Regions from separate parts of the Cellulosimicrobium sp. BMG9.23 genome, predicted to be linked through region 3. Evidence: predicted binding sites of a transcription regulator. Region 3 holds the regulator's gene; each other region holds the start of a gene.

What was found. The regulator LexA, encoded in region 3, represses DNA repair genes until DNA is damaged. The targets are predictions, from matches to a motif close to TCGAACANNTGTTCGA.
Region 1: a site for LexA is predicted at 2,176-2,191, ahead of ruvA (Holliday junction branch migration protein RuvA). Genes of this name have one in related genera too.
Region 2: a site for LexA is predicted at 1,521-1,536, ahead of imuA' (DnaE2-dependent mutagenesis accessory factor ImuA'). Genes of this name have one in related genera too.
Region 4: a site for LexA is predicted at 5,411-5,426, ahead of AC4H2G_RS04615 (replicative DNA helicase). Genes of this name have one in related genera too.

What each region holds. Positions count from the first base shown of each region.
Region 1 covers NZ_JBZGBZ010000008.1:206,279-213,362, forward strand. The annotation lists gene yajC (preprotein translocase subunit YajC) at 1-154, opposite strand, end outside; gene ruvB (Holliday junction branch migration DNA helicase RuvB) at 400-1,473, opposite strand; gene ruvA (Holliday junction branch migration protein RuvA) at 1,476-2,108, opposite strand; gene ruvC (crossover junction endodeoxyribonuclease RuvC) at 2,334-2,897, opposite strand; gene AC4H2G_RS15645 (YebC/PmpR family DNA-binding transcriptional regulator) at 3,176-3,937, opposite strand; gene pdxT (pyridoxal 5'-phosphate synthase glutaminase subunit PdxT) at 3,944-4,567, opposite strand; gene AC4H2G_RS15655 (hypothetical protein) at 4,605-5,279, shown strand; gene AC4H2G_RS15660 (NUDIX hydrolase) at 5,341-5,907, opposite strand; gene AC4H2G_RS15665 (winged helix-turn-helix transcriptional regulator) at 5,999-6,457, opposite strand; gene AC4H2G_RS15670 (aldo/keto reductase family oxidoreductase) at 6,585-7,084, shown strand, end outside.
Region 2 covers NZ_JBZGBZ010000006.1:40,708-47,791, reverse strand. The annotation lists gene AC4H2G_RS10985 (DNA polymerase Y family protein) at 1-478, opposite strand, end outside; gene imuA' (DnaE2-dependent mutagenesis accessory factor ImuA') at 475-1,464, opposite strand; gene AC4H2G_RS10975 (YbhB/YbcL family Raf kinase inhibitor-like protein) at 1,754-2,314, shown strand; gene AC4H2G_RS10970 (YbaK/EbsC family protein) at 2,379-2,957, shown strand; gene AC4H2G_RS10965 (transcriptional regulator) at 3,018-3,653, opposite strand; gene AC4H2G_RS10960 (DNA-binding protein) at 3,650-4,036, opposite strand; gene AC4H2G_RS10955 (PEP/pyruvate-binding domain-containing protein) at 4,095-5,279, shown strand; gene AC4H2G_RS10950 (histidine phosphatase family protein) at 5,300-5,923, shown strand; gene AC4H2G_RS10945 (siderophore-interacting protein) at 5,937-6,998, opposite strand; gene AC4H2G_RS10940 (iron ABC transporter permease) at 7,079-7,084, opposite strand, start outside.
Region 3 covers NZ_JBZGBZ010000010.1:139,376-146,459, forward strand. The annotation lists gene hflX (GTPase HflX) at 1-226, shown strand, start outside; gene AC4H2G_RS18310 (ATP-dependent DNA helicase) at 385-2,523, shown strand; gene AC4H2G_RS18315 (L-lactate dehydrogenase) at 2,549-3,565, shown strand; gene lexA (transcriptional repressor LexA) at 3,674-4,402, opposite strand; gene AC4H2G_RS18325 (LysM peptidoglycan-binding domain-containing protein) at 4,798-5,241, shown strand; gene nrdR (transcriptional regulator NrdR) at 5,651-6,208, shown strand; gene AC4H2G_RS18335 (aldo/keto reductase) at 6,289-7,084, opposite strand, start outside.
Region 4 covers NZ_JBZGBZ010000003.1:63,628-70,711, forward strand. The annotation lists gene AC4H2G_RS04585 (transglycosylase domain-containing protein) at 1-1,606, shown strand, start outside; gene rpsF (30S ribosomal protein S6) at 1,811-2,101, shown strand; gene AC4H2G_RS04595 (single-stranded DNA-binding protein) at 2,263-2,793, shown strand; gene rpsR (30S ribosomal protein S18) at 2,885-3,121, shown strand; gene rplI (50S ribosomal protein L9) at 3,141-3,587, shown strand; gene AC4H2G_RS04610 (MATE family efflux transporter) at 3,798-5,231, opposite strand; gene AC4H2G_RS04615 (replicative DNA helicase) at 5,486-7,084, shown strand, end outside.

The DNA of each region.
Region 1 (7,084 bases), on a different contig from region 3:
TGCCGAACATCCCCGAACCCGTCATGACCTCCTGGCCCGAAGCGAGCTCGGAGCGGAAGTTCTGGGCCTCGCGCTGCTGCTTGCGGGTGCGGCTGGTCATGAGGAACATCGCACCGGCCGCGAGGGCGAGGATGAGGATGAAGCTGATATCCATGACGGGGTCTCACGTGTCCTGTTCGTCGGCGGGGTTCTGCGCGGCAGTCTAGGCGCGCGCGCACGGTTCCCCAACGAGCCGTTCGGTCGTGGAGTTCCCCGCAGGTCCGTCCAGTCTAGGCCCTTCCCGGGCCGTCCTGTGACGGCCGTCACGAGCGTTCCGCGACCGGTGCGAGCGCGGGCCCCGCCGTCAGCCGTCAGCCGTCAGCCGTCAGCCGTCAGCCGTCAGCCGTCAGCCGTCAGCCGTCAGCCGTCGAAGAGCGTCCCACCGTTGCGCGGTGGCGTCAGCCCGAGGTGCGCCCACGCGGCCGGCGTCGCGACGCGACCCCGTGGCGTCCGTCCGATCAGCCCTTCCCGCACGAGGTAGGGCTCGGCGACGGTCTCGACCGTCTCGGCCTCCTCGCCGACCGTGACGGCGAGCGTCGTCAGCCCGACCGGGCCGCCGTTGAACCGGGTGCACAGCGCCGTGAGCACGGCGCGGTCGAGCCGGTCGAGCCCGATGGGGTCCACCTCGTACACCTCGAGCGCGGCGCGCGCGGCGCGCAGGTCGAGGCTGCCGTCGCCACGGACCTGCGCCCAGTCGCGCACGCGGCGCAGGAGGCGGTTGGCGATGCGGGGCGTGCCGCGCGAACGGCCGGCGATCTCGTGGGCCGCGTCGGGGTGGAGCGCGACGCCGAGGAGCCCGGCGGAACGCGTCAGCACACGCTCGAGCTCCTCTCCCGAGTAGAAGTCGAGGTGACCCGTGAACCCGAACCGGTCGCGCAGCGGCGCGGGCAGCAGGCCCGCGCGCGTCGTCGCGCCCACCGCCGTGAACGGCGGCAGGCTCAGCGGGATCGCGCTCGCGCCCGCGCCCTTGCCGACCACCACGTCGACGCGGAAGTCCTCCATCGCCATGTAGAGCAGCTCTTCGGCGGGCCGGGCGAGGCGGTGGATCTCGTCGATGAACAGCACCTCCCCCTCCTCGAGCGAGGAGAGCACGGCGGCGAGGTCGCCCGCGTGCTGGATCGCCGGCCCCGAGGTCACGCGCAACGAGGCGCCGAGCTCGGCCGCGATGATCATCGCCAAGGTCGTCTTGCCGAGCCCGGGCGGCCCGGAGAGCAGCACGTGGTCCGGCGCGCTGCCCCGCGCGAGCGCCGCCTCCAGCACGAGCGACAGCTGGTCGCGCACGACCCGCTGCCCGACGAACTCCTCGAGCCGCCGGGGGCGCAGTGCGGCCTCGGCGGCGCGCTCGAGGTCGTCGGCGCCCGCCGCGACGATGCGTTCCGAGGTGAAGCCGTCCTCGGGGTACGCGCCCGCCCCGACCCGGTCGAAGTCCGCCATCGTCAGCCCCTCTGCCCGCCGAGCACGCGCAGCGCGGCGCGCAGGGCGCCCGCCACGTCGGCGGCCTCGACGACGTCGACCCCGGCCTGGGCGAGGACTGTCGCGACCGCGTCGTCCGCGGCCTTGACGTTCCAGCCGAGGCCGACGAGGGCCTCGACGACCTGGTCCCGCCGGTCCTCGGCGGCGGCCGCCGCGCCGGCCGCGGACCCTGCGGCAGGTGCATCGGCCCCGGTCGGCGCACCGAGCTTGTCGCCGAGCTCGAGCGCGATGCGCTGGGCGCCCTTGTTCCCGATGCCCGGGACGCGCACGAGCGCGGCGATGTCCGCGCCCGCGACGGCGCGCCGCAGCACGTCGGGCGTGTGCACCGCGAGCATCGCGAGCGCGAGACGCGGGCCGACCCCGCTCACGGTCTGCACGGTCTCGAAGACGGAGCGCTCGTCGTCGTCCGCGAAGCCGAAGAGCGTGAACGAGTCCTCGCGCACGACGAGGCTGGTGGCGAGCCGCGCGGCCTCGCCCACGCGCAGCGTCGCGAGCGTCGCGGGCGTCGCGTGCACGAGGTACCCCACGCCCCCGACCTCGAGCACCGCCCGGTCGAGCTGCACGCTCGCCACCGTCCCGCTCAGCGACGCGATCACCGGGGCTCCTCTCCGTCGGGCCCGCACGAGCCGTCGGTCGGATCAAGATCTGGACAGGGGGCGGTCGTCGAACACCCGTACGACCGCGGTCACTCTAGCAAGGCGCGCCCACGCCCCGCCCGACCGACACGGGACCCGCCCGGGCGTCGCGCCACCGACGTAGCGACGTACCGTGCACGACGACGTGCCGACCGTGCCGGGGATCGCTACCTCGACGGGTGGTCGCTATCTCGGCGTGCGGCGCGCCGTGCGCTCGGCGGCCGCCCACGCGCGCTGGGCGGGGGTGAGCTCGTGCCGCTCCCCGCCCTGCAGCGCACCGGAGGGTCGCCACAGGTGACAGATCGCCAGCGCGAGCGCGTCGGCGGCGTCGGCGGGCCTCGGCAGCTCGGCCAGCCCGAGGATGCTCGCGACCATGCGCTGCACCTGCTCCTTGCCGGCCCGCCCGCTCCCCGTCACCGCAGCCTTCACCTCCGACGGCGTGTGCAGCGCGACCGGCACACCGCGCCGCGCGGCGCCGACCATCGCGAGCCCGGCGACCTGCGCCGTCCCCATGACCGTCCCGACGTTGTGCTGCGCGAAGACCCGCTCGACCGCGACGACGTCGGGCACGTGCTCGTCGAGCCACGCGTCGATCCGCTCGGAGATCCGCAGCAGCCGCAGGTCCACGCTGAGCTCGGGATCCGACCGCAGCACCCCGACGGCCACCATCTCCGCCTTGCGCCCGGGCCGCGAGTCCACGACCCCCACGCCGCACCGGGTCAGTCCAGGGTCCACTCCGAGCACGCGCACCCCGTCACCCTTTCACGACGGAGCGCCCCTTCCCGCGAGCCACGCTGCCGGCGAGCCGGACGACCAGGCGGACCGGCGATCGGCGGACCGTGGGCTGCAGATGCCCCCCGGATACCGCCGGCCGGACGCGGGACGGTCGGGCGGGGTGCGCGCGGTCGTGGTGGGCCTGGCGGGAGCGCCCGAGGAACGAGGGCGCGGATGGTAGACCGCGCGCACCCCGCCCGTCCGGCCTTCCCGACCACGACTGCCGTCGACCGACCTGCCGGTCGAGCGAGACGTCAGTCGTCGTTCTCGAGCTCCGCCATGACCTCGTCCGACGCGTCGAAGTTCGCATAGACGTTCTGCACGTCGTCACTGTCCTCGAGCGCGTCGATGAGGCGCAGGATCTTGCGCGCGCCGTCGGCGTCGACCTCGACCTCCATGGACGGGTGCCACACGGAGTCGGCGGAGTCGTACTCGATCCCGGCGTCCTGGACGGCGGTGCGGACGGCGACGAGGTCGCTCGCCTCGCACAGCACCTCGATGACCTCGCCCTGGTCGGTCACGTCCTCGGCGCCCGCGTCGAGCGCGGCGAGCATCACGTCGTCCTCGGTGACGCCGTCACCCTTCGGCACGACGACGAGGCCCTTGCGCGAGAACAGGTACGAGACCGAGCCCGGGTCGGCGAGGCTGCCGCCGTTGCGCGAGAACGCGGTGCGGACCTCGGCCGCGGCCCGGTTCTTGTTGTCGGTGAGGCACTCGACGAGCACGGCGATGCCGTTCGGGCCGTAGCCCTCGTACATGATCGTCTGATAGTCGACGGCGTCGGCGCCCTCGCCGGACCCACGCTTCACCGCGCGGTCGATGTTGTCGTTCGGGACGGACGACTTCTTCGCCTTCTGGACGGCGTCGAAGAGCGTCGGGTTGCCGGCCAGGTCACCGCCGCCGGTGCGGGCAGCGACCTCGATGTTCTTGATGAGCTTCGCGAAGAGCTTGCCGCGCTTGGCGTCGATGGCCGCCTTCTTGTGCTTGGTGGTGGCCCACTTGGAGTGCCCTGACATGCGTTCCTACCCCTTCGCGATCTGGACGAACCGCTCGTGCACGCGCGCGTCGCCGGAGATCTCCGGGTGGAACGACGTGGCGAGCAGCGATCCCTGCTGTACTGCGACGATCCTACCGGCGGCTGCGTGGGGGATCCCCGGCGTGCTCGCGTCCGGGATGCGCGCCAGGACCTCGACGCCCGGTCCGACGTCCTCGACCCAGGGTGCGCGGATGAACACCGCGTGGACCGAGCGCTCGTCCCCGGGCAGCCCGGCGACGGCGAGGTCCGTCTCGAACGAGTCGACCTGACGGCCGAACGCGTTGCGCCGCACGGTCACGTCGAGCCCGCCGATCGTGCGCTGGTCGGCCGTGCCGCCGAGGATGCGGTCGGCGAGCAGGATCATGCCGGCGCACGAGCCGTAGACCGGCAGCCCTTCGGCGATGCGGGCACGCAGCGGCTCGTCGAGCTCGAAGATCCGCAGGAGCTTGTCGATGGTCGTCGACTCGCCCCCGGGGAGCACGAGCCCGTCGACCTGCGCGAGCTCCTCGGGTCGGCGCACGCCGACGGTGCGGGCACCTGCGGACTCGAGCGCGGCGCGGTGCTCGCGCACGTCGCCCTGCAGGGCGAGGACCCCGATCGTGATCGTCACGAGGGGTGATGATACGTCGGCCGGTAGGGTCGCCGGCGTGACGTACCCGCCCGCCGCACAGTCTGGTCCCCCGTTCGGCTCCCCCGCCCCGGCGTGGGGCGGCCCGCCGCCGGCGGCGCGGACGCCACGCCGCGCGCCCCGCGGTGCGACCGTCCTGATCGTCGCGGGCGCCGTCGTGCTCGTGGGCGCGCTCGTCGCGGGCGTGCTCGGCGTGACCCTGTTCCTGCGCGCGATCCCGACGGGCGTCGTCGAGAGCGGGGGGTCACCGGGCTCGGCGGCGATCGCGTCCGGTGCGGTGCCCGGCGAGGCGGACGTCGTGGTCGCCGACGGAGAGCCTTACACGGTGTGGGCGGTCGGCGGCCCCGGGGACGCGGCGTTCGCCGCGGACGACGTCACGGTGACGTGCGACGGCATCTCCCTGCTCGTCGACGCGCCGGCCGTGACCGGGTCGTCCGACGTGGGCACGACGTCGGCCGAGACCGTCGCGGAGTTCACGGCGACCGGCGACGGGACGTGCACCGTGTCGGTCGCGACCCCCCAGGACACGGGGGCCGAGTCCTTCGTCGTCACGGAGGGATGGCGCTTCGGCGAGTTCTTCGCGACCGTGGGCGGCACGGTGCTGCTGTGGATCGTCGCGATCGGCGGCGGGCTGCTCGGGCTCGGCCTGCTGCTGGGCGGCATCGTGTGGCGCGTCGCGGCACGACGCGCCTGACCCCGGGGGCCTCGACCGCGCCTGACCCCGGCGACCTCGCCGCGTCCTGCCCGCCGCGGCGTCAGTGCTCGCGCGCGAGCCCGAGATGCCGGGTCACGCCGTCCCAGCCCCGCAGCAGCGGCCGCACGAGGTCGACGAGCCCTTCCGGGAACACCTCGATCTCGACGCGCGCGAGCTCGTCGAGGTCCCACCACCGCATCTCGTCGACGACGTCGAGCTCGACGTCCGTCCACCCGTCGCGGCTGAGCTCCTCGCCCGCGAGGACCTCACCGCGCAGCCGCGCGAGGTAGATGACCTCGTCCTGGCGGCAGTGCTGCCGGTAGAAGTCGAAGACCGCGCTGCGCGTGTAGACCGGCCCGACGAGAGCCGTGGGGTCGAGCGCGATCCCGGTCTCCTCGCGGACCTCGCGCAAGGCCGCCGCGGCGTCGTCCTCGCCCTCCTCGATCCCGCCGCCGACGGTGAACCACCACGACCGCTCGGGCTGGTCGACGTCGTGCCCTCGGACGAGCAGGACGCGGTCCGCGTCGTCGAGCAGGACGACGCGCGCACCGCGCCGGAAGAAGAGGCCGTCGTCCCCGAGCACCCAGTCGGGACCCAGGGACGACGGCGCGTCCGCACCGCCCGTCACCGTGACTCCTGGTGGGATGGTGTCGGTCGTCGAGGACCACGGAGCTCACCCTGGCGACCTGGTCTCCCCTGGCCGCCTACCGCGTCGACAGTCACCGGTCGTCGCCTCGTTCGACGGAGCGCTCGGGGGCGTCGGCGTCGTACGCCTCGCGACGCGCCTGGACGTCGTCCATGTTCTCCTGCGCCCAGAGCCGCACCTGCCGCACGGTCCGGTGGAGCGAGAGGCCGAGATCGGTGAGCGCGTACTCGACGGTGACGGGGACGGTGGGCGTGACCTTGCGGGTGACGAGGCCGTCGCGCTCCAGGGAGCGCAGCGTCTGCGTGAGCATCTTCTGGCTCACGCCGGCGATGAGGCGCGAGAGCTCCGAATACCGAAGAGCAGCAGGCGCACCGTCGCCATCGGCGCCGTCTCCGCCGAGCGCGCACAGCACCAGGACGACCCACTTGTCGGAGAGCCTGTCGAGGAGCTCACGGCTCGGGCACACCGCCAGGAAGGCGTTGTAGGCGATTCTGGCCTGGTCGCGCTTCTCGGCCGCGCTGGCTGTCACCATCAGCATCTCCTCGAATCGAGTACGTAACGCACTCCGAGGTGCGTACTTCCCCCCGTAGAGCAACTCTCCAAGACTAGGGCAGCGGTGAGCGAGAGCCACCGTTGACCCTCGACAAGGAGTGCGATCGATGACCACCACCTCTCTACTCCCCGGCGGATCCTGGGACCTCGGCGACCGCACGGTCACCCGCTTCGGATACGGGGCCATGCAGCTTGCCGGACCCTGGGTGATGGGCCCGCCCGCCGACCACCACGGGGCCGTCGCCGTCCTCCGCGAAGCGGTCGAGCAGGGCGTCACGCACATCGACACCAGCGACGCCTACGGCCCGCGGGTCACGAACCAGCTGATCCGTGAGGCGCTGCACCCGTACCCGGAGTCGTTGCTCATCGCGACGAAGGTCGGCGCGAACCGGGACGCCGAGGGCGGCTGGCCCACGGCCCGCGATCCCGAGTCGCTGCGCCGGCAGGTGCACGAGAACCTCGAATCCCTCGACGTGGACGCGCTCGACCTGGTGAACATGCGCATGGGCGACGCGACGGGACCCCGGCCGGGCTCGATCTCCGAGGCCTTCGAGACCCTCGCCGACCTCCGGCAGCAGGGCCTGATCAGGCACCTGGGCGTCAGCAA
Region 2 (7,084 bases), on a different contig from region 3:
CCTCGTGGCCCGTGCGCTCGACGACGCGCGCCACGAGCGCCTCCGCGAGCGCGGCGTCGGAGCCGTGGTAGCGGCTCGCGCCGGCGGCGGGCAGGAGCAGCAGGCCCGGCCGGGTGATCTCCAGCCCGGCGACGACGGACTCCGCCGCGAGCGCCACGGGCTCGAACTCGCGGGCGTCGCGCGCGTCGTCGACGTCGAGCAGCTCGAGCTCGGGGCAGCACTCGCGGGCCCGACGGCGCCGCATCCCCCGGCGCACCCCGGCGGCCCGCGCGGTGGCCGAGACGGCGACGACGCGGCGGCCGTCGTGCGTCGCGGCCGGCACGTGCGCGGGGATCTCGCGGACGGCCATCGCGGCGAGCACGGGCCAGTCCGGGACCCACAGGGCGGCGGTGCGCGTGGGCGCCCTGCCCACGTCGGTCGCGGCCTGCCCGGCCTGCTCGGAGGCCCGGCGCGGCCCACGGGTCGGGCGGCCGGTCATCCCACGAGCCTCAGCCGGTCCGTGCGCTGCGTCAGGGCGACCTGGTCGTCGGCCGTCCGCCGGTCCGCGGGGTCCGCCGTCGCGCCGTCGCGCTCGACGAGGTACGCGGGCCAGTCCCGGCGGCCGAGCGGCAGCTCGACCTCGAGGCGGACCGGCCGCGCCGCGCCCGCGCGCCCCGCGCGCTCGACGTGCAGCGTGCGGCGACGGAGCCAGCCCGCGCCGTGGTCGGCGCCCGACCAGGCCCCGCCCGTCACGGTGAGCGCGACGTGCGCCCCGGGCCACGTGGTCGCGGCGAGGAGCACCGTGCCGCGCTCCCTCGCCCGCGCGACGACGCGACGACGGTCGGCGTCGACGAGCGTCGCCGCCGGTCCGACGACCACGACGTCCATCCCGTCGACGAGCGCCGCGAGGGCGACCGCGGCGTCCGGCCCCGGGTGCGGCACGAGCGCGAGGCGGCCGAGGTCGACGCCGGCGTCCGCGGCGGCGAGCAGCCCGACGTCGGGCAGACCGACCGCCGTCGTCCACGCCCCGGCCGCCGACGCGCCCGCGACGAGCGCGAGCAGCAGGCTCGTCGAGCCGCGCACGGCGAGGACCGTGCCGCGCTGGAGCGCGCCGGTGGGCAGGAGGGGCGCGAGCGCGTCCTGCACGGGCCACGACCGCTCGTCGGGCGCCGTCGTCCGCGACGGCTCGCGCGGCGGGACGCGCACCGCCGGCACGGTGGGTACGGTCCGCGCGTCGGTGCGCCCGTCGGGCACGGCGGTGCGCACGTCGGTGGCGCGGTCGTGGACGACGGCGACGGGCGTGACGGGAGCGAGGGGCGGCGTCGCGAGAGGGCGACGGCGGTCGTGGTGGCGGACGCCGGCCCGCTCCTCCGCCCGGCGCAGGGCGGCCCGGGCCAGTGCGGCGCGATCGGCCCGGCCTGCGGCCGGAGCCGTCGGGCCGACCGGAGGCGTCGGGCGCTCGGCCGGATCGGCGAGGACGGTCATCTCGCCTCCAGGTCCTGCTCGTGCTCACCGCGCCGTCCCAGGGGGACAAGCCGAGTTCGAACAGATGTTCGAACATCTCCAGTGTTCGACCGCCCCGGCGACCCTGTCAACTCCGCAGGGGCGGGTCGTCGCCTTCGTCCGAATGCTCCTCGTCAACCCTCGACCACCGCTCGAATGTTCTCCGCGTGGTCCCCGAACCCTCGACCTCCACCTGAGCCTCACTCTTCTCCGGACCCGGCGCCGCGCTCCGCGAGATGCCTGTGACCGTCCGGTTCGGCACGATGTGGCCATGACCTCTGTGGACCTCGACTCCCGTCCGACCGCCCCCGACCCCTACGACCGCCTCCCCGCGGTGCCGTCCTTCGCGCTCACGAGCACCGACCTCACCGACGGCGAGCCCATGCCCGCCGCGCACGTCGCCGCGGAGGGCGACCGGTCCCCCGCTCTCGCGTGGTCCGGCGCCCCGCAGGGCACGCGCTCGTTCGTCGTGTCGTGCTTCGACCCGGACGCCCCGACCCCCGCCGGCTTCTGGCACTGGACGGTCGCCGACGTCCCCGCCACCGTGACGTCGCTCGAGAGCGGCGCCGGCGCCCCCGACGGCTCCGGCCTGCCCGACGGCGCGTTCCAGGTCCGCAACGACGGCGGCGAGCCGGGCTACACCGGCGCCGCGCCGCCCGCCGGGGACCGTCCGCACCGCTACGTGTTCGCCGTGCACGCCCTCGACGTCGACTCGCTCGCCGACACCGCGGGACTCGGCCCCGACGCCACGCCGACCGCGGTAGCGTTCAACGCGCTGTTCCGCACGCTCGCCCGCGCGACCCTGACCGTGACGCACCAGGCGCAGGACTGACCGCCGCCGCATGACCGCCCTCCGGCCGGACGCCGCGCCGTTCTGCCGACCACCGGAAGGACCCATGGACGCCCCCGCCCTGCCCACGCTCGGCTCCCTGCGCTGGGAGCCCGCTCTCGACCACCTCGACCTCGTCGCACCCGTGACGGCGGACGCGTTGCGCCGCTGGGCCGACGTCGACCCCGACGTCGTCGCCCTGGTGGCGGTCACCGAGATCGACCCCGGCCTCGCGGACACCGCGACCCTCAACGAGACGTTCGCGCTGCCCGTCGAGGCGTCGGCGAACTGCGTCGTCGTGGGCGGCTCGCGCGCGGGCGACGAGCGCGTCGCCGCCGCCGTGGTGCGCGCGCACACGCGCGCCGACGTCAACACGCGCCTCCGCAAGCTCCTCGACGTGCGCAAGGCGTCGTTCCTGCCGACCGACCGCGCGACGGCCGAGTCCGGCATGGAGTACGGCGGCATCACGCCGGTCGGGCTGCCCGAGGGATGGCGGGTCCTCGTCGACGCGCGCGTCGCGACCGACGGTGAGCTCGCGCTGATCGGCAGCGGGGTGCGCCGTTCGAAGCTGCTCCTGCCGGGCGCGCTGCTCGGTCGACTGCCGGGCGTCGAGGTCGTCGACGACCTCGCGACCCTCGTCCCCTGACCACCCCGTCCCCCGACCGCACCGACCCCTGCCCGCCGCATGCCCGTCTCGATGCCGACGTCAGGCGTGCACGCCGCGGTCGAGACCCTGGGTCGCGACGAGGTCCTCGTGGAGCTCGAACCACACCCGGTGGCACGAGTCGACGTCGGTGCGGTCGACCCAGCCACCGTCCCCTGCGCGGGCACGCTCCGACGCACCGGAGAACCGCGTGTCGTACCCGCCGAACCGGGTGAGCACGGACCGCAGGCGGGCGACCAGCGGCGCGAGGGCCTGCGCGAGCGCGTCGAGCTCGTCGAGGACGCGGCCGTCCCAGGTGGGGTCGGTGTGGTCGTTCACGGCGAGCCGGTCGCCCGCGGCGGGGTACAGCTGCCAGTCGGTGCAGGCACGCTGGAGCCTCGCGTTCAGCGGCAGGAACTCGCGGTACACCGCACGGATCTCGTCGCCCGCCCCGGTGCTCGCGAGCTCCGCCGCCAGGCGACGCTCGTTCTCGGCCCTGCCGGCGCCGATCAGCGACCAGCCCTCCAGGCCCGCGAAGGCGGCGTGGTCCACCCAGCCGCGCGCCGCGGCGTCCCGGAGCAGGTCGACCGTGACCGCCGGGTCGAGCCCGAAGCGGCCGGCGATCGCGGCGGAGTCGGCGAACCCGAGGATCCGCACGGCGTGCAGGACCAGGAGGTCGGTGGCCGAGTCGTGGGTCACGAGGCGGCACCACGCCTGGCCGTGAGACGCCCGTAGTGCTGCTGGCACGCCTGGGGGGAGTTGAATCCCGTCGCGTCGGCGATCTGGGCCCAGGTCAGGCCCGCGCTGCGCGCGGTGAACAGCAGGCCCGCCTCGAGCCCCTCGACCTCGGCGCGTGCGGCAGGGAGCAGCGCGAGCGCGGCGAGGACGCCGTCAGGAGCCAGGTCGGTGGACCGCCAGAGCGCGAACTGCGCGAGGTCCACGGCCGACGGCGGCACGGACGCCGGGCGCCACGGGCGCTCGCCGAGGGCGTCGGCGCCGAGAGCGAGCACCTGCTCGCGCGCGTCCTGCTCGCGTCGCGCCTGGCGGTGATCGGCCCGCGCGGCGTCGTCCTTGCCCGTCATGCCGTCGATCCTGCACAATCAACACAATGTTGTCAACGTCTTGTTGAGAGGATGCGGGATGATCGTTCCCCTCCGGGACGCCACGGCGAGCACGAGCGGCGGCAAGGCGGCCGCGCTCGGCGTCCTGCTGCGTGCGGGTGCGGCGGTGCCCGACGGCTTCGTCGTCCCGTTCGACGAGTACCGCGCGACGGCCGGCGCGCTGCCGGCACGCCTGCTCGACGCGCTCGCCGTCGGTCTCGAGGACCTCGGCGACCCGCCGGTCGCGGTGCGGTCGTCGGCCGACGGCGAGGACACCGCAGAGGCATCGGCCGCGGGACAGCACGAGAGCGTGCTCGCGGTGCGCGGCGTCGGCGCGGTCGCCGACGCCGTCCGGGCCTGCTGGGACTCGCTCCACTCGTCACGTGCCGTCACGTATCGAGGCGCCTCCAAGGGCGCCCGTTCGACCGGCGCCCCGGCGATGGCCGTGCTCGTCCAGCGTCTCGTCGACGCCGACGTCTCCGGCGTCCTGTTCACGCCCACCGCGCCCGACGGCACGACCCGGATCGAGTCGTCCTGGGGCCTCGGTCCGAGCGTCGTCGGAGGCACGGTCACCCCGGACGCGTACCGCCTCGCCGCGGACGGGTCGGTCGCCCGGACCGTCGCCGACAAGCGGACCCGCCTCGACCGCGACGGCGCTCGCCTCGTCACGCGCGACGTGCCCGCCGCCGATCGCACCCGGGCGACGCTCGACGACGCGACCGCGGTGCGGCTCGCACGGCTCGGTCAGGAGGTCGCCGCCCTGCTCGGCGGTCCCCAGGACGTCGAGTGGGCCGTCGTCGGCGGTCACGTGTGGATCCTGCAGTCACGGCCGGTCACGGCCGCCCCACCACCGGCACGCGCTGATACCCCCGTCTCCACGACCGCCACGCTGACAGGGACGCCGGGCAGCCGCGGGATCGCGACCGGCACGGCGCGGGTCGTCCGCGGTCCCGAGGACTTCGGCCGGGTGCGCCCCGGCGACGTCCTGGTCTGCCTCTGGACCGACCCGGCCTGGACACCCCTGCTGCGCATCGTCGCCGGCGTCGTCACCGAGACCGGAGGCGCGCTCTCCCACGCCGCGATCGTCGCCCGTGAGCAGCAGATCCCCGCGGTCCTCGGCGTCCCCGGTGCGACCGCGCTGCTCCCGGACGGCGCCGTCGTCACCCTCGACGGCGCCGCCGGCACCGTCACCCCGGCCAGCACCGTCACCGCGTCCGGCACCTGACCAGAGAGGCCCGTGCACCCATGTCGACCCGACACCTCTACATCGCCCGGCACGGCGACGCCGACCCGTTCGGCACGCTCACCGACACGGGCCGACGACAGGCCGGCCTGCTGGGCGAGCGCCTCACCGCGCTCCCGATCGACGCCGTGTGGCACTCCCCGCTCCCGCGGGCCGTCGCGAGCGCCCACGAGCTCGCCCGGCACCTGCCCGCGCACGTGCTGGTCGCCGAGGCTCCCGAGCTCGTCGACCACGTCCCCTACGTCCCCGCTCCCGCCGAGACGCCCCCGTCGTGGATCCCGTTCTTCGACGGCTACGACGCGGAGGAGGCCGACGCCGGACACAGGACCGCGCAGGCGTTGGTCGCCCGCTTCGCGTCGGCTCCCGCTCCGGTTCCCCGCTCGGCGCGGCAGGCCGACGACGTCCACGAGGTCCTCGTCACCCACGCCTACCCGATCGCCTGGCTCGTGCGCCACGCGCTCGACGCTCCCCCGGCCCGCTGGCTCGGCCTCGACAGCGCCAACGCCGCGCTGACGGTGATCGAGCACCGCACGGGCCTGCCGCCCACGGTCGTGATGTTCAACGACCTGGGCCACCTGCCCGTCGAGCTGCGCTGGACCGGCTTCCGCGGTGTCACGCGACCGTGAGGCCGCGGCTGCGTCAGCTCTCCGCGCGGCCCTCGCGCCAGTAGCCCATGAACGCGACGGCCCTGCGGTCGACGCCCAGCTCGGCGACGAGGTGGCGGCGCAGGGTCTTGATCGCGCTCGCCTCTCCCGCGAGCCACGCGTAGAGGACGGTCTCGTCCTCGAGCAGGGCCGGGACCTCCCAGAGGATCGACGCGTCGATGTCGACGTCCTCCAGCGCGTCCGCGGTGACGCACTGCGTCGGCGGGTCCGTGCCCAGCACACCGGCGGCCAGGATGCGCTCGGCGGCGTCCTTCACGGCGGGCACGAGGAGCGCACCGTGCTCCGCGGGCGTACGGTCACCAGCCAGGTCGTCGGTCTCGTCGGCGGTCAGGTCGTCGGTCAGGTCGCAGGGCGCAGCCGCGGCGTCGCGTGCCAGGAACGTCACGCGCACCCCGGGCGGCGCGACGAGCGTGCGCGCGTCCCGGGCGTGCGGCACCTCGACGTAGACCTCGCCCCACGCGTCGGCGGGCAGGTCCTCGCAGATCGCGGCGATCGCGGGCAGCGCGGTCTCGTCGCCCGCGAGCAGGAGCGCGTGGGCGCGCGCCGGCGGGTGGAACTCGATGCCGCCGGCCGGGCCGTCGAAGCGTGCGTCCGGGCCGAGCAGGACGAGCGGCGTGCCGACCTCCGCCGTGAGCGCCCAGCGCGAGGCCGGCCCGGCGTCCCCGTGGAGCACGACGTCGACGTCGACCTCGCGCGCCTCGGGGCGTACGGCGACGGTCGTGTAGGTGCGGAACGGGTTGCGCCGCTGCTCGGGCTGGGCGCGCCACGCGGCGTACCAGTCGTCGGAACGCACGAGGTGCTCGTAGCCGCCGTCCGGGGCGGGCAGGACGAACTTGATGCGCACGTCGCGGCCCGGGTCGGCGAAGTGCTCGAGCGCGGGACCGGTGAACGTGAAGCGACGGAAGCTCGGCGTGATCTGCTCGATCCGGGCGACCTCGACGTCGAAGAACTGCCACGGGCTCGCGGTGCGCGCGGCGGCCCGTGCGGCGGGGCGGCGACGGGCGGCGGTCCGGGGCGTCTCGACGGTCTGACTCACACAGGTGAGGCTAACCTACGCGGCCCCGCCCGGGTCAACCCGTCCGGGCTGCGGACGGGCGCCGGGCCTGGTGATCCGCGTCACGC
Region 3 (7,084 bases):
GGGAGCGGGGATCGACGAGCTCCGGCAGCTCATCGCGGACGAGCTGCCGCGACCCGACGTGACGATCGACGTCGTCGTGCCCTACCACCGCGGCGACCTCGTGCACCGCGTGCACACCGAGGGCGAGATCGACCACGAGGAGCACACGCCCGAGGGCACGCTCCTGCGCGGCCGTGTCGCCGAGGCGCTCGCGGCCGAGCTCGCGGGGGCGGTCGCGAACGCCTGAGCGCCTTCGACGCGCGCGGACCGCCAGCGGCGCCGCACGGCACTCCGGTGCCGTGCTGCGCCGTCGTGCGTCGTCCACGGCCGGTCGTCCACAGCCGCCCGTCCACAGCGCTGCCGGCCGGGCCGGACCTCGTCGGTGCCCGACCGTAGACTCGTCGGGTGCCTCCCGTCTCGCCCGCCACGAACCGTCCGACCGAGGACACCGCGGCGGCGGACGCCCCGCCCTCTCCTGACGCGGCAGCCCGTGACGCGGCGACGCTCGCCGGCGTGCCGGACGTCGACACGCTGCTCGACCTCGCCGTCGGGAGGCTCGGCGGCGCGCGCCGCGACGGGCAGCACGCGATGGCCGGTGCGGTCGCCGGGTCGATCGGGAGCGGTGAGCACCTCGTCGTCCAGGCTGGCACCGGCACGGGGAAGTCCCTCGGGTACCTCGTCCCCGCCGTGCGGCACGCGGTCGCGACCGACGAGCGCGTCGTCGTCTCGACCGCGACCCTCGCGCTCCAGCGCCAGGTCATCACCCGGGACCTCCCGCTCGTCGCGGACGCGATCGGCGCGGAGCTGCCCCGACCGGCCTCGATCGCGCTGCTCAAGGGCTGGCACAACTACGTGTGCGTCCACAAGGTCGCCGGCGGCTACCCGACGGACGAGCCGACGCTGTTCGACCTGCCCGGCGAGACCGCCGGCGCGACCGACCACCCGCCGGCGCGTGCGGACGGTCGCGCGGCGCCGTCGCTCGGCGAACAGATCGTGCGCGTGCGCGAGTGGGCGCAGGAGACGACGACCGGTGACCGGGACGACCTCGTCCCCGGCGTGAGCGACAAGGCGTGGCGCCAGGTCTCGGTGACCGCGCTCGAGTGCCTCGGCCAGCGCTGCCCGCTCCTCGCGGAGTGCTTCCCGGACAAGGCGCGGGCCGCGGCCCGCGAGGCGGACGTCGTCGTGACGAACCACGCGATGCTCGGCATCGCGGCGATGGGCTCGCCGGGCGTGCTGCCCGAGCACGACGTGCTCGTGGTCGACGAGGCGCACGAGCTCGCCGACCGCGTGACGGCGGCCGCGACCGTCGATCTCTCCGTCCCCGCCATCGAGGGCGCCGCGCGCCTCGCGCGCCGGCACGGTGGCGCCACGACCGACGCGCTCGACGCCGCCTCCGCGGCCTTCGGCACGGTCGTCGGCGCCCTGCCCGCGGAACGCTTCCCCGACGGGCTGCCCGACGGCGCACGCGACGCCGTCGCGGCCGTCCGCGACGCGGCCCGCGAGGTGCTCTCACGGCTCAAGCCCGAGACGGGCGTCCAGAAGCCCGCCACGCCGGACACCGGGCTGAAGATGGCGCAGTCGGCGATGCTCCAGCTCTTCGAGGTCGCCGAGCGCATGGCCGGCGACCCGACGGGGCACGACGTGCTCTGGTGCTCGCGGCCGGGCGAGGGCGGCTGGACCGCAGACCGGTTCGGGGAGGGCGCGAGCCGGCTCCACGCGGCGCCGCTCGGCGTCGCAGGTCTCATCCGGACCCACCTCCTCACCGAGCGCACCGGGGTCTTCACGTCCGCGACGCTCGCCCTCGGCGGGGCCTTCGACGCCGTCGCGCGCACCTTCGGGCTGGGCGGGGGCGCGTCGGACGGCGAGGAGGCGCCGTCCTGGCGGGGCCTCGACGTCGGCAGCCCGTTCGACTACCCGCGCCAGGGCATCCTCTACGTCGCGAAGCACCTGCCGACACCCGGACGGGAGGCTGCGACCGAGCACCAGCTCGACGAGATCGCCGCCCTCGTCGAGGCTGCGGGTGGCAGGACGCTCGGCCTGTTCTCGTCGCGGCGGGCGGCCGTCGCCGCCGCCGAGGCGATGCGCGAGCGGCTCGACGTCCCCGTCCTGTGCCAGGGCGACGACCAGCTGCCCACGCTCGTGCGCGAGTTCGCCGACGACCCCGCGACGTGCCTCTTCGGGACGCTGTCCCTGTGGCAGGGCGTGGACGTCCCCGGCCCGTCGTGCCAGCTCGTGCTCATCGACCGCATCCCGTTCCCCCGGCCCGACGACCCCGTGCGCTCGGCGCGCGCCCGCGCCGTCGAGACCGCCGGGGGGAACGGCTTCATGCAGGTGTCCGCGACGCACGCGGCGCTCCTGCTCGCGCAAGGCGCGGGGCGCCTCGTCCGCTCGACGACCGACCGCGGCGTGGTCGCGGTCCTCGACCCCCGGCTCGTCACGGCGCGCTACGGCACGTTCCTCACGCGCTCGATGCCTGGCTTCTGGCAGACGACCGACCGCGAGGTCGCTGCCGCTGCGCTGAGGCGCCTCGCCGCCCTAGGCTGAGCGAAGACCACGAGACGGAGGCGCGATGAGCGACGCTGGCACCACCTTGCCCACCCGTGACGAGAGCCGTGGAGGCCAGGGTTCGCGGGCAGGAGCGCGGACCACGAAGCTGGCCATCGTCGGGGCCGGAGCCGTCGGGTCGACTCTCGCGTACGCGGCGCTCATGCGGGGTGCGGCCCGGACCGTCGCCATGCTGGACGTCAACCGGGCCAAGGTCGAGGCCGAGGTGCTCGACCTCCAGCACGGCATCCAGTTCATGCCGATGGCGAAGGTCGAGGGATCCGACGACGTCGCGGTGTGCGCGGGCGCCGACGTCGTGGTGGTGACGGCGGGGGCGAAGCAGAAGCAGGGCCAGACGCGCCTCGACCTCGCCGAGGGCACCATCGGCCTCATGCGCACGATCCTCCCGGGGCTCGTGGAGGTCGCGCCGGACGCCGTCTACGTCATGGTGACGAACCCCGTCGACATCGTCACCTACGCGGCGCTGAAGTTCTCCGGCCTGCCGCCCCAACGCCTGTTCGGCAGCGGCACCGTGCTCGACTCGTCGCGCCTGCGCTTCCTCGTCGCGCAGCACTGCGGCGTCGCGGTCCAGAACGTCCACGCCTACATCGCCGGGGAGCACGGCGACAGCGAGATCCCCCTCTGGAGCTCGGCGACGATCGGCGGCGTCCCCCTGCTCGACTGGCCCGGGATCGCGGGCCACCCTCCGCTGTCCGAGGACGCGCGCGAGGAGATCGCGCACGAGGTGGTCCACTCCGCCTACCGGATCATCGAGGGCAAGGGCGCGACGAACTACGCCGTCGGCCTCGCCGGGATCCGCATCATCGAGGCGGTCCTCGGCGACGAGCACCGACTCCTGCCCGTCTCGACGCTCCTGGACGGTGACTACGGGATCGACGACGTGTGCCTGTCGCTGCCGACGCTCATCGACCGCCGGGGCGCGAGCGAGCGTGTCGAGGTCCCGCTCTCCGGCGCCGAGCTGGCCGGTCTCCGCAGCTCGGCGGAGTCCTTGCGCGCCGTCGCGCGGCAGTTCGGCCTGTAGGAGCACCGCACGACGACGGGCCGGTGATCCCCGGCGAGGGATCACCGGCCCGTCGTCGCGGGGCCGTTCAGGCTGCGACGGCCCGCGAGGATCCGGGCAGCCCCGCGATCAGAGGCTGCGCAGGACGGACACCACGCGCCCGAGAACCTGTGCGTCGTCGCCGGCGATCGGCTCGTACGCGGCGTTGTGGGGCACGAGCCAGACGTGCCCGTCGCCCCGCTTGAACGTCTTGACGGTCGCCTCGCCGTCGATCATCGCGGCGACGATCTCGCCGTTCTCCGCGACGTTCTGCCGACGTACGACGACCCAGTCCCCGTCGCAGATGGCGGCGTCGATCATCGAGTCGCCCTGCACCCGCAGGAGGAAGAGCTCGCCGTCGCCGACGAGCTGGCGCGGCAGCGGGAAGACGTCCTCGACGACCTGCTCGGCGAGGATCGGCCCGCCCGCGGCGATCCGGCCCACCACGGGGACGTACGACGGCGCAGGGTGCGCCTCGTCGTGCACCTGCTCGTCGGCGACGCGGACCAAAGGAGCGGCACGGCGGCCGCTGTCCGGCTGCACGACCTCGATGGCGCGCGGACGGTTCGGGTCCCGACGCAGGTACCCCTTGCGCTCGAGCGTGGTGAGCTGGTGCTTGACCGAGGACGGGCTCGTCAGGCCGACGGCCTCACCGATCTCCCGCATGCTCGGCGGGTAGCCGCGCTGCTCGACGCACGAGCGGATCGTGTCGAGGACCAGGCGCTGTCGTGGGGTCAGGCCGTCGCTGCCCGCCGTGCCGTCAGGAAGCTCGCGCACCTCGGCGAGCCCCGCACTCGTGTCCCTGCCTCGTCCCGCCATCGTGGTCTCCGCCCTCGTCGCCTCGCGGTCGACGCCCCGGCCGGAGAAATCCTGCACTCCGTACCTGACGCCGCTCTCCTCGTCGGTGGTGCCCACGGCGCGGCCGGGGCACCGGTCGACCTGATCCGGTGCGTCGTCCCAGGCGGGAGGCGTTCCGGGCCAGACCTGTCGTGGACATGTCCGGCGAACCGACCTGGTCCCAGGTTAGGGGAGAGCGCACCACGAATCAAACATCTGTTCGAGCATGTCTCGACTCCGTGGGCGGATCGTGGTAGACCTTCGTACAGGTGTTCTACGCACAGGTGTTCGATCCGGCATCGGGTCGACGACGCAACCTCGCCGGGTCGGAGCGACCGGGGAAGGCGCTCCGGCGCCGGCGAGGGACGGAGGTAGTGATGACGAGTGTGACGTGTAGCGGCATCGAAGCCCTGGGCGACCAGCGCACCCAGCGCGGCCGGTACGGCCGGCGCGCCCGGCTCGGGCAGCAGAGCCAGCGCGCCCGGGTCGGGCACGGCGGGACGAGGCCCCGCGACGAGGTCTCGCCCGACGCACCGCTGCGGCTCACGCTGCGAGGGCGGATCGTCCTGGTCGCCCTCCTGGCGCTCCTGGTCGTGCTGGGCGCCCGCGTGGGCAGCGCCGTCGCGGGCTCGGCGGGGGAGCCCGAGGAGGTCCGGGTCCACGTGGTCGCGGCGGGCGAGACCCTGTGGGACCATGCCGCAGCCCTCGCCTCGCCCGGCGAGGACGTGCGCGACGTCGTGGCCCGGATCGTCGAGCTCAACGGCCTGCCGTCGTCGGGCCTCCAGGCCGGACAGCGGCTGCTGCTCCCGGTCGACGCGTGAGCCGTGTCGCCGGTGTGACCTACGACACGCCCCCGGAGGCGTCCGCCTGTGCGCCTGGGGTTGCGCTCCAGGTTTAGGTCGCCCTAAGTTAGTGTCACCTCACTCGCCGGGCTGGGGGGCCGGGCAGGAGGCGGGGTCCGCGGTCAGCCGCGACCCGTGAGCACGTCGGCGCGCGCGAGGCGAGTCGCGCGCGAGATGGGGACGGGGGCGTCCCGACGGGGGCGACCGGCAACGGTCGCCCCCGTTCTGCGTCTCCAGGCTCCGCTCAGCTCCCGCATCTGCTGCGTCGTCGGGTGTCGTCGGGTGTCGTCGGGCGTCGGCGTGTTGCACCGTCGTGGGGCGGCGTCATACGTTCGTCGCGCCGCCCTCGCCCTGCGAGGTGCCGGGGACCCAGTCGAGGAGAGCCGTCATGCACTGCCCGTTCTGCCGCCACGCGGACTCGCGTGTCGTCGACTCGCGGACGTCCGACGACGGTGCGTCGATCCGTCGCCGGCGTCAGTGCCCCCAGTGCCAACGTCGCTTCACGACGATCGAGACGGCGAGCCTGTCCGTCGTCAAGCGGTCCGGCGTCACCGAGCCCTTCTCGCGCGAGAAGATCGTCAACGGCGTCCGCAAGGCGTGCCAGGGGCGGCCCGTCAACGAGGACGACCTCGCCCTGCTGGCCCAGCGTGTCGAGGAGACGATCCGGGCGAGCGGGAGCGCCGAGCTCGACGCGTACGAGATCGGCCTCGCGATCCTCGGCCCTCTGCGCGAGCTCGACGAGGTGGCCTACCTGCGGTTCGCGAGCGTGTACCAGGCGTTCGACTCCCTGGAGGACTTCGAGAGCGCGATCACGTCGCTGCGCGTCGAGCGCGAGGAGCGGACCGCGGCCCGCCGGAGGGAAGAGCTCGACGAGCGCTCGGCTCGCGGTCTCGGCGACCCCGACGAGGCCGGCGGGGCGGACGTGGCGGGATCCCCGACGCGCTGACCCGGTGGTTGACCTGGCCCGGTGGCTGCCCCGACCCGGTGGTTGCCCCGACCCGGTGGTTGCCGAGGGGCCCCGGGAGGTCAGAGGTCGCTCGAGCGTGACGCCCAGAGGTTGATCCCGGTGTCGGACGGGACCGACTCGACCGCGCGCAGCTCCTCGTCGGTGAGCGCCGGCGCGTCGAGGGCGGCGAGGTTGTCGTCGAGCTGACGTGCGGAGCTGGCACCGAGGAGCACCGAGGTGACCCGCTCGTCGCGCAGGGCCCAGGCGATCGCCGTGGCGGCCAGCGTCCGACCGTTCGCGCGGGCGAGCGCGTCGAGGCGGCGCACGTGCTCGAGGTTGTCATCCGAGAGGAACTCGTCGCGCAGCGGTCCGCCACGGGCCGCGCGCGAGCCGCGCGGCGTCCCGTGGAGGTAGCGGTCCGTGAGCATGCCCTGCGCGAGCGGCGAGAACGCGACGACTCCCAGGCCGGCGTCCGCCGCGACGTCGAGCACGCTCTCGCCCGTCTCGTCGGGGACCTCGATCCACCGGTTGAGCATCGAGTACGAGACCTGCGTCACGACGAGCTCGACCCCGAGCTCGGCCGCGACCTGCAGCGCTTCGCGGGTGCGCCGGGCGGAGTACGACGAGATCCCGACGTGCCGCGCGCGTCCCGAGCGCACCGCGGTCGCGAGCGCTCCGACGGTCTCGTGGAGCGGGGTGGTCGGGTCGAAGCGGTGGCTGTAGAAGACGTCGACGTGGTCGAGGCCGAGCCGGCGCAGCGACGCGTCGAGCGACGTCAGCAGGTACTTGCGCGAGCCGCCCTCGCCGTACGGCCCGGATCCCATGCGGTAGCCCGCCTTCGTCGTGACGACGAGCTCGTCGCGGACGGGACGCAGC
Region 4 (7,084 bases), on a different contig from region 3:
CCAGCCGATCGAGTACGTGAAGTCCAACAAGTACGCCGGCCCGACGGGGTATCTCCTCGGCATGGTCGAGGCGGAGCTGGCAGAGAACGACATCACCGAGGACATGTTGCAGAGCAAGGGGTACAAGGTCACCACGACCATCGATCCCGCGATGCAGCAGGCGGCGGTGGACACGGCGAACTCGATCCCGCGCACGCCCGAGCAGGACGCCAACCCGGCGTCGCCGAACCTGCGTGCGGCCATCGTGTCGATCGACCCCAACGACGGGTCGATCCGCGCGCTGTACGGCGGCCCGGACGCCGTGGAACAGGCCTACAACAACGCGACGCGCGGTGCCGCGCAGGGCGGGTCGACCTTCAAGCCGTTCACCCTCGTCGCCGCGCTCGAGGACGGGCACACGCTGGACGAGCGCTTCGACGGCAACCAACCGCAGACGTTCCCGGAGGCGAACGACGGCGCGGACTGGAAGGTCACGAACTTCGGGTTCAACTCGTGGGGGAACATCGACCTGGTCACGGCGACGGCGAACTCGGTGAACACCGTGTACGCGCAGCTCAACATCGAGGTCGGTCCGGGAAAGACCGCCGAGGTCGCCCACCGTGCGGGGATCCGCGAGACGACAGAGGTCGCCGCGAACGCGGCGAACGTGCTCGGGACGGCGACGGTCACCCCGCTCGAGCTCACCAACGCCTACGCGACGTTCGCCGCCCAGGGCATGCGGTCGACGCCGCACATCGTGGCGTCCGTCGTCGACGCGCAGGGACGCCTCGTCTACGAGGCGCCCGGAGCGGACAAGCGCACGAAGGCGTTCGAGCCCGACGTCATGGCGGGTGCTACCTACGCACTCACGCAGGTCGTCGAGGAAGGCTCGGGCGAGCCGGCGAAGGCGCTAGGGCGTCCGGCAGCCGGCAAGACGGGCACGTCGAACGACAACAAGTCGGCGTGGTTCGCGGGATACACCCCGCAGCTCGCGACCGTCGTCGGGCTGTACCAGTCGGGCGCGGAAGACGGTGCGCAGGAGTCGATCACCCCGTTCGGCAAGTGGGCGACGTGGCAAGACCCCGCGATGACGGGTGGCACGTGGCCGGTCGAGGCGTGGACGTCGTACATGCAGGCCGCGACGGCGAACATGCCCGTCCAGGAGTTCCCGGCGTACACCCCGCCGAAGAAGCCGCAGCCGACCGAGACCCCGACCGAGACCCCGACGGAGACACCCACCGAGGAACCGACGGAGGAGCCGCCGCCGGTCGAGCAGCCGGAGAACGTCGCCGTCCCGGGCGTCGTCGGCATGGAGCAGGGCGCCGCGCGCTCGGCGCTCCAGGCAGCAGGGCTCAAGGTGCGGGTCACCGAGGAGTTCTCGGACCAGCAGCCGCGCGGGTACGTGCTGAGCCAGTCGGCGATGGCCGAGGTGCCACCGGGCTCGACGATCTCGATCGTCGTGTCGAAGGGGCCCGACCCGGCGACCCAGCCGACCGAGGAGCCGGAGCCGGAGCCGGAACCGACCGAGCCCGAGCCCACCGAGCCGCCGCCCACGGAGGAACCCGGCGAGGGCGGGGGCAACAACGGCGGCGGCAACAACGGCGGCGGCGGCGGGGGCGGCGGCTGACGCCGTCGGTCCTGCAGCCCACCGATTTCCCGGGCCCCGCTCCGTGCGGGTAGCCTGGGGAGCTGCTGTCCGCGCTGCCGCACGCCCACCTGGGCGAGCGACGTCGTCGGGCAGCAGGTGCGCGAGAGCGCACAGCAGTGCATGACAACCCTCCTGTCACGGATGGACCGTGACCGCGAAGACCAGAGGAGGTGGGTTACCCGCATGCGCCAGTACGAACTGATGATCATCCTCGACCCCGAGATCGAGGAGCGCACCGTCGCCCCGTCGCTCGACAAGTACCTGTCGGTCATCAAGACCGACGGCGGCACCGTCGACAAGGTGGACATCTGGGGTCGTCGCCGCCTGGCGTTCGACATCAAGAAGAAGTCCGAGGGCATCTATGCGGTCGTCGACTTCACCTCGACGTCCGACACCGCCAAGGAGCTGGACCGTCAGCTCGGCCTCAACGAGGTCGTGCTGCGCACCAAGATCCTGCGCACGGACGCTCGCTGACCCTCCCCGCACCCCCCTCTCGGTCCTCGTCCACGGGTCGTCCCCACGCCGTAGCGCGTGTGGGCGCCGCGTGATGGGATGGGCCGACGCGCGAGCGGCGAGAGATCGTACGAGTCGAGACACGACGCCGACGACACCGACGAACCACGAAGGAGCAGGCCATGGCAGGTGACACCGTCATCACGGTGATCGGGAACCTCACGGGTGACCCGGAGCTGCGCTTCACCCCCGCGGGTGCAGCGGTGGCCAACTTCACGGTGGCGTCGACGCCGCGGACCTTCGACCGCCAGTCGAACGAGTGGAAGGACGGCGACACGCTGTTCATGCGCTGCTCGATCTGGCGCGAGGCCGCGGAGAACGTCGCGGAGTCGCTGACGAAGGGCATGCGCGTCATCGTGCAGGGCCGTCTCGTCCAGCGCTCGTACGAGACCCGTGAGGGAGAGAAGCGCACCGTCGTCGAGCTGCAGGTGGACGAGATCGGTCCGTCCCTGCGCTACGCCTCCGCGAAGGTCACCCGGGCCCAGCGCTCGGGTGGCGGTGGCGGCGGCGGTGGCGGCTTCGGAGGCTCCGGCGGAGCCTCCGGCGGTGGCGGATTCAGCGCTTCCGGCGGCGGTCAGCAGCAGAACGACCCGTGGGCCACGGCAGGCCCCGCGTCGTCCGGTGGTTCGTTCTCGGACGAGCCCCCGTTCTGACCGTTCGCCTCACCCAGAACACCCGACATCTGGTGCCCGACGCCGCGTGAGCGGCCAGGGCGCAGATCGCACCTTGTAGAGGAGCAACACCATGGCAAAGCCTGTGGTGCGCAAGCCCAAGAAGAAGTCCAACCCGCTGAAGTCGGCCAAGATCGAGTCGGTCGACTACAAGGACACGGCGCTGCTGCGCAAGTTCATCTCCGACCGCGGAAAGATCCGCGCGCGTCGCGTGACCGGCGTCTCCGTCCAGGAGCAGCGCCAGATCGCTCGTGCGGTGAAGAACGCCCGCGAGATGGCTCTGCTGCCGTACACGTCGACGGCTCGCTGAGCGGGAAGGGGAAGAACTCATGGCCAAGCTGATCCTGACGCACGAGGTCACCGGTCTCGGTGAGCCCGGCGACGTCGTCGAGGTCAAGGACGGGTACGCCCGCAACTACCTCGTCCCGCGCAAGCTCGCCACGCCGTGGTCGAAGGGTGCCGAGTCGCAGGTCTCCGCGATCCGCAAGGCGCGCAAGACCCGCGAGATCGCGTCGCTCGACGACGCGAAGGCGATCCGTGACTCACTGCAGTCGAAGCCGGTCGTCGTCGAGGCGAAGGCCGGCGCCGCCGGTCGTCTCTTCGGTGCCGTGACGACGTCGGACATCGCGTCCGCGGTCGCCGCTACCGGCTCGTCGGTCGACAAGCGCAAGATCGAGATCGGTCAGCCGATCAAGTCGACGGGGGACTACACCGTCTCCGTCCGCCTGCACCCCGAGGTCTCCGCGACCGTCGCGGTGAAGGTCGTCGCTGCCTGATCGAGCGGTACCTCTGAGCCCTCGGGCTCGGACGTCGAAGGCCCGGTCCCTCTCCGGAGGGGCCGGGCCTTCGTGCTGCGTTGATCCGGCGAGCGCGTTGTCAGCGCTGCACCGGCCTCTGGACCCGTGGGGTGCTGACAGCTCGAGGGCCCTCAGGGTTGTCAGCGCTGCGCAGGCTCAGGGACCCGTGGGGTGCTGACACCTCGCGGGTCAGGCGGTGCCGGTGACCATCCAGCGGGAGCCGCGGGCGCGCAGGCCCGTGGTCACGGCGCGCGCGGCCATGAAGACCCCCGCGAAAGCGAGCCAGAGCCACGCGAGGCCCGCTGCGCCGTCGGGCGCCCAGTGCCGGACGGCGAGCGCGACCGGGACGTAGACGACGAGCGTCAGCATGCCGGCCCAGGCGAGGAAGCGGCCGTCGCCGGCGCCGATGAGGACACCGTCGAGGACGAACACCCAGCCGGCCATGGGCAGGAGCAGGCCGCAGACGGCCATGCCGAGGGCGACGGCGGTCCGCACGTCGGGATCCGACGTGAAGAGCAGCGCGAACCACCAGCCGCCGGCTGCCATGACGAGACCGAGGAGGGCCCCGGCCGCGACACCCCACTGCAGCGTGCGGCGCAGGACCGCGCGGACGCGAGGGACGTCGTCGGCGCCGAGGCCGTGGCCGACGAGCGCCTGCGCGGCGATGGCGAGCGCGTCCAGCGCGAACGCGGCGAGTCCCCAGACGGACGCGACGACCTGGTAGCCGGCGAGGGTGACCTCGCCGAGGCCGGTGGCGACGAAGACGGTGAGGAGGATCGCGAGGCGCAGCGAGAGGGTGCGGACGAAGAGCGGGGTGCCCGCGCGCGCGTTGGCCCAGATGCCACCGGCCGCGGGGCGCAGACCCGCGCCGCGCCGTCGGGCACCGCGCACGACCACCGCGACGAGAATCGCGCCCATGCCGAGCTGGGCCACCGCGGTGCCGATGCCGGACCCCGCGATCCCCAGGCCGACCCCGTACACGAGGACGACGTTGAGCACGGCGTTGGCGGTCGCGCCGCCGGCGGCGACCCACAGGGGGGTGCGGGTGTCCTGCAGGCCGCGCAGGACGCCGGTCGAGGCGAGGACGAGCAGCATGCCGGGGAGGCCGAACGCGGACCAGCGCAGGTAGACGACGGCGTGCTCCGCGACGTCTCCGGTGCCGCCCATCGCGCCGACCGCCCAGGGCGCGGTGATCCACAGGAGGCTCGCCAGCAGGATCCCGAGGCCGAGCGCGAGCCACAGGCCGTCGACGCCGGACTGCAGGGCCTCGCGCTCCTGGCCGGCGCCGAGGCGTCGAGCGACGGCCGCGGTGGTCGCGTACGCGAGGAAGACGCAGAGGCCGACGAGGGTGACGAGGAGAGTCGAGGCGAGGGACAGCCCGGCGAGCTGCGCGGTGCCGAGGTGTCCGACGACGGCCGAGTCGACGAGGACGAAGAGCGGCTCCGCGACGAGGGCGCCGAGTGCCGGCACGGCGAGGGCGAGGATCTGCCGGTCGAGGAGCGATCGGCGTGTCGTCGGCGTGTCGTCGAACTTTCTTTCGTCCACACCCCTGAGGGTAATGAAACGGCTGGTCAGGCGGGCTGCGGGGTCCTGTACACAGGGAGATCCCCTCGTTGTCCACATGGTTGTCCACCGGGTGTGCACAGCATGAGGGGCTGTGTCCACAGGCTGCCCCCTGTCTGTCCACCGGCCTGTGCACAGGCACGTTTGCGGTGCTCCGGAGGCGGATCTAGTGTCGCGGGGTCGTGCCTGTCGGGAACAGGAGGTGCGGCCACCGGGACAGTCGTGTGGGTGGCCCGCTGTAGAACACGTGTACGACGCGGGCGATGCCCGGGGCGCCCCCGAGAGGGCCGTGTCCCCGGGGGAACGAGGGGCGCATGTCGATCGACGAGCTCGAGGAGAGCTACGGGGGATCCCGGTCGTCCGGGTTCGACCGCACGCCGCCTCAGGACGTCGCGGCCGAGATGAGCGTCCTCGGCGGCATGCTGCTCTCCAAGGACGCGATCGCCGACGTCATCGAGCAGATCCGCGGCAACGACTTCTACCGCCCGGCGCACGAGCTGGTCTACGACGCGATCATCGACCTCTACGGGCGCGGTGAGCCGGCCGACGCCATCACGGTCGTGGCCGAGCTGACGAAGCGCGGCGAGCTGCAGCGCATCGGCGGCGCCCCGTACATCCACGACCTCATGGCCGGCGTCCCGACGGCCGCCAACGCCGGGTACTACGCACGCATCGTGCGCGAGCGGGCCGTGCTGCGCCGCCTCGTCGAGGCCGGGACGCGCATCGTCCAGCTCGGGTACGCGACCGACGGCGGCGACGTCGACGAGATCGTCAACAACGCCCAAGCCGAGGTCTACGCCGTCACCGAGCGCCGGACGACCGAGGACTACGCGCCGCTGTCCGACATCCTCGGCCCGACGTTCGACGAGATCGAGGCCGCGCAGGGGCGTGGCGAGGGCATGACGGGCGTGCCGACCGGCTACTCCGACTTCGACCGGCTGACGAACGGCCTGCATCCGGGCCAGATGATCGTCGTCGCGGCGCGTCCGGCCATCGGCAAGGCCCTCGCCCTGGACACGCCGCTCCCCACGCCGTCCGGCTGGACGACGATGGGCGACGTCGCGGTCGGTGACCTGCTCGTCGCGGCCGACGGGGCGCCGACGCGGGTCGTCGCCGCCACCGAGGTGATGGTCGACCGCCCGTGCTACGAGGTCGAGCTCGACGACGGCACCGTGATCGTCGCGGACGCGCAGCACCAGTGGGTGACCTCGACCCGTGCGCAGCGTCGCGTGGTGCGCGGTGGCGAGACACCGTCTTCGTCGGTGAGGACGACCGAGGAGCTCGCCGCCACGGTGCGGTGCGCGACGGCGGAACGGCGGGTGAACCACTCGGTCGCGACGGCTGGCCCGTTGGATCTCCCGAAGGCCGAGCTGCCGATCCACCCCTACGCGCTGGGCGTCTGGCTGGGTGACGGGAGCTCACGTCGGGCAGAGTTCACCTCTGCCGATCCCGAGATCGCGATGCGGATCGAGGGCCTGGGCTACTCGACGGAGCCGACCGACGAGCAGCTGCGTGCCCTCGGTGAGGCGGCGACGTCGCGCATTCCGGAGCCGTACCTGCGGGCCAGTGAGGCCCAGCGACGAGAGCTGCTGGCGGGCCTCCTGGACGCGGACGGGACGGTGGATCCCACGGGCAGCGTGCAGATCACGCTGACGAACGAGCGCCTCGCGTCCGAGACGCGGGAGCTGGTGCACACGCTCGGCTATCGCACGGGCTGGTCAACGAGGGCGGTGAAGGGTCGGAGCGAGGCGTCATCGACGGCCTACACGATCACCTTCACGACAGATGACGACGTCTTCGCGCTGGAGCGCAAGCGCCTCGCCCACAAGGAGCGGCGGCGCCCGGGTACGGCGAGGCTGACGTCGCGCTTCGTCGTCGACGTGCGGCGGGTCGAGTCGGTGCCGGTGCGTTGC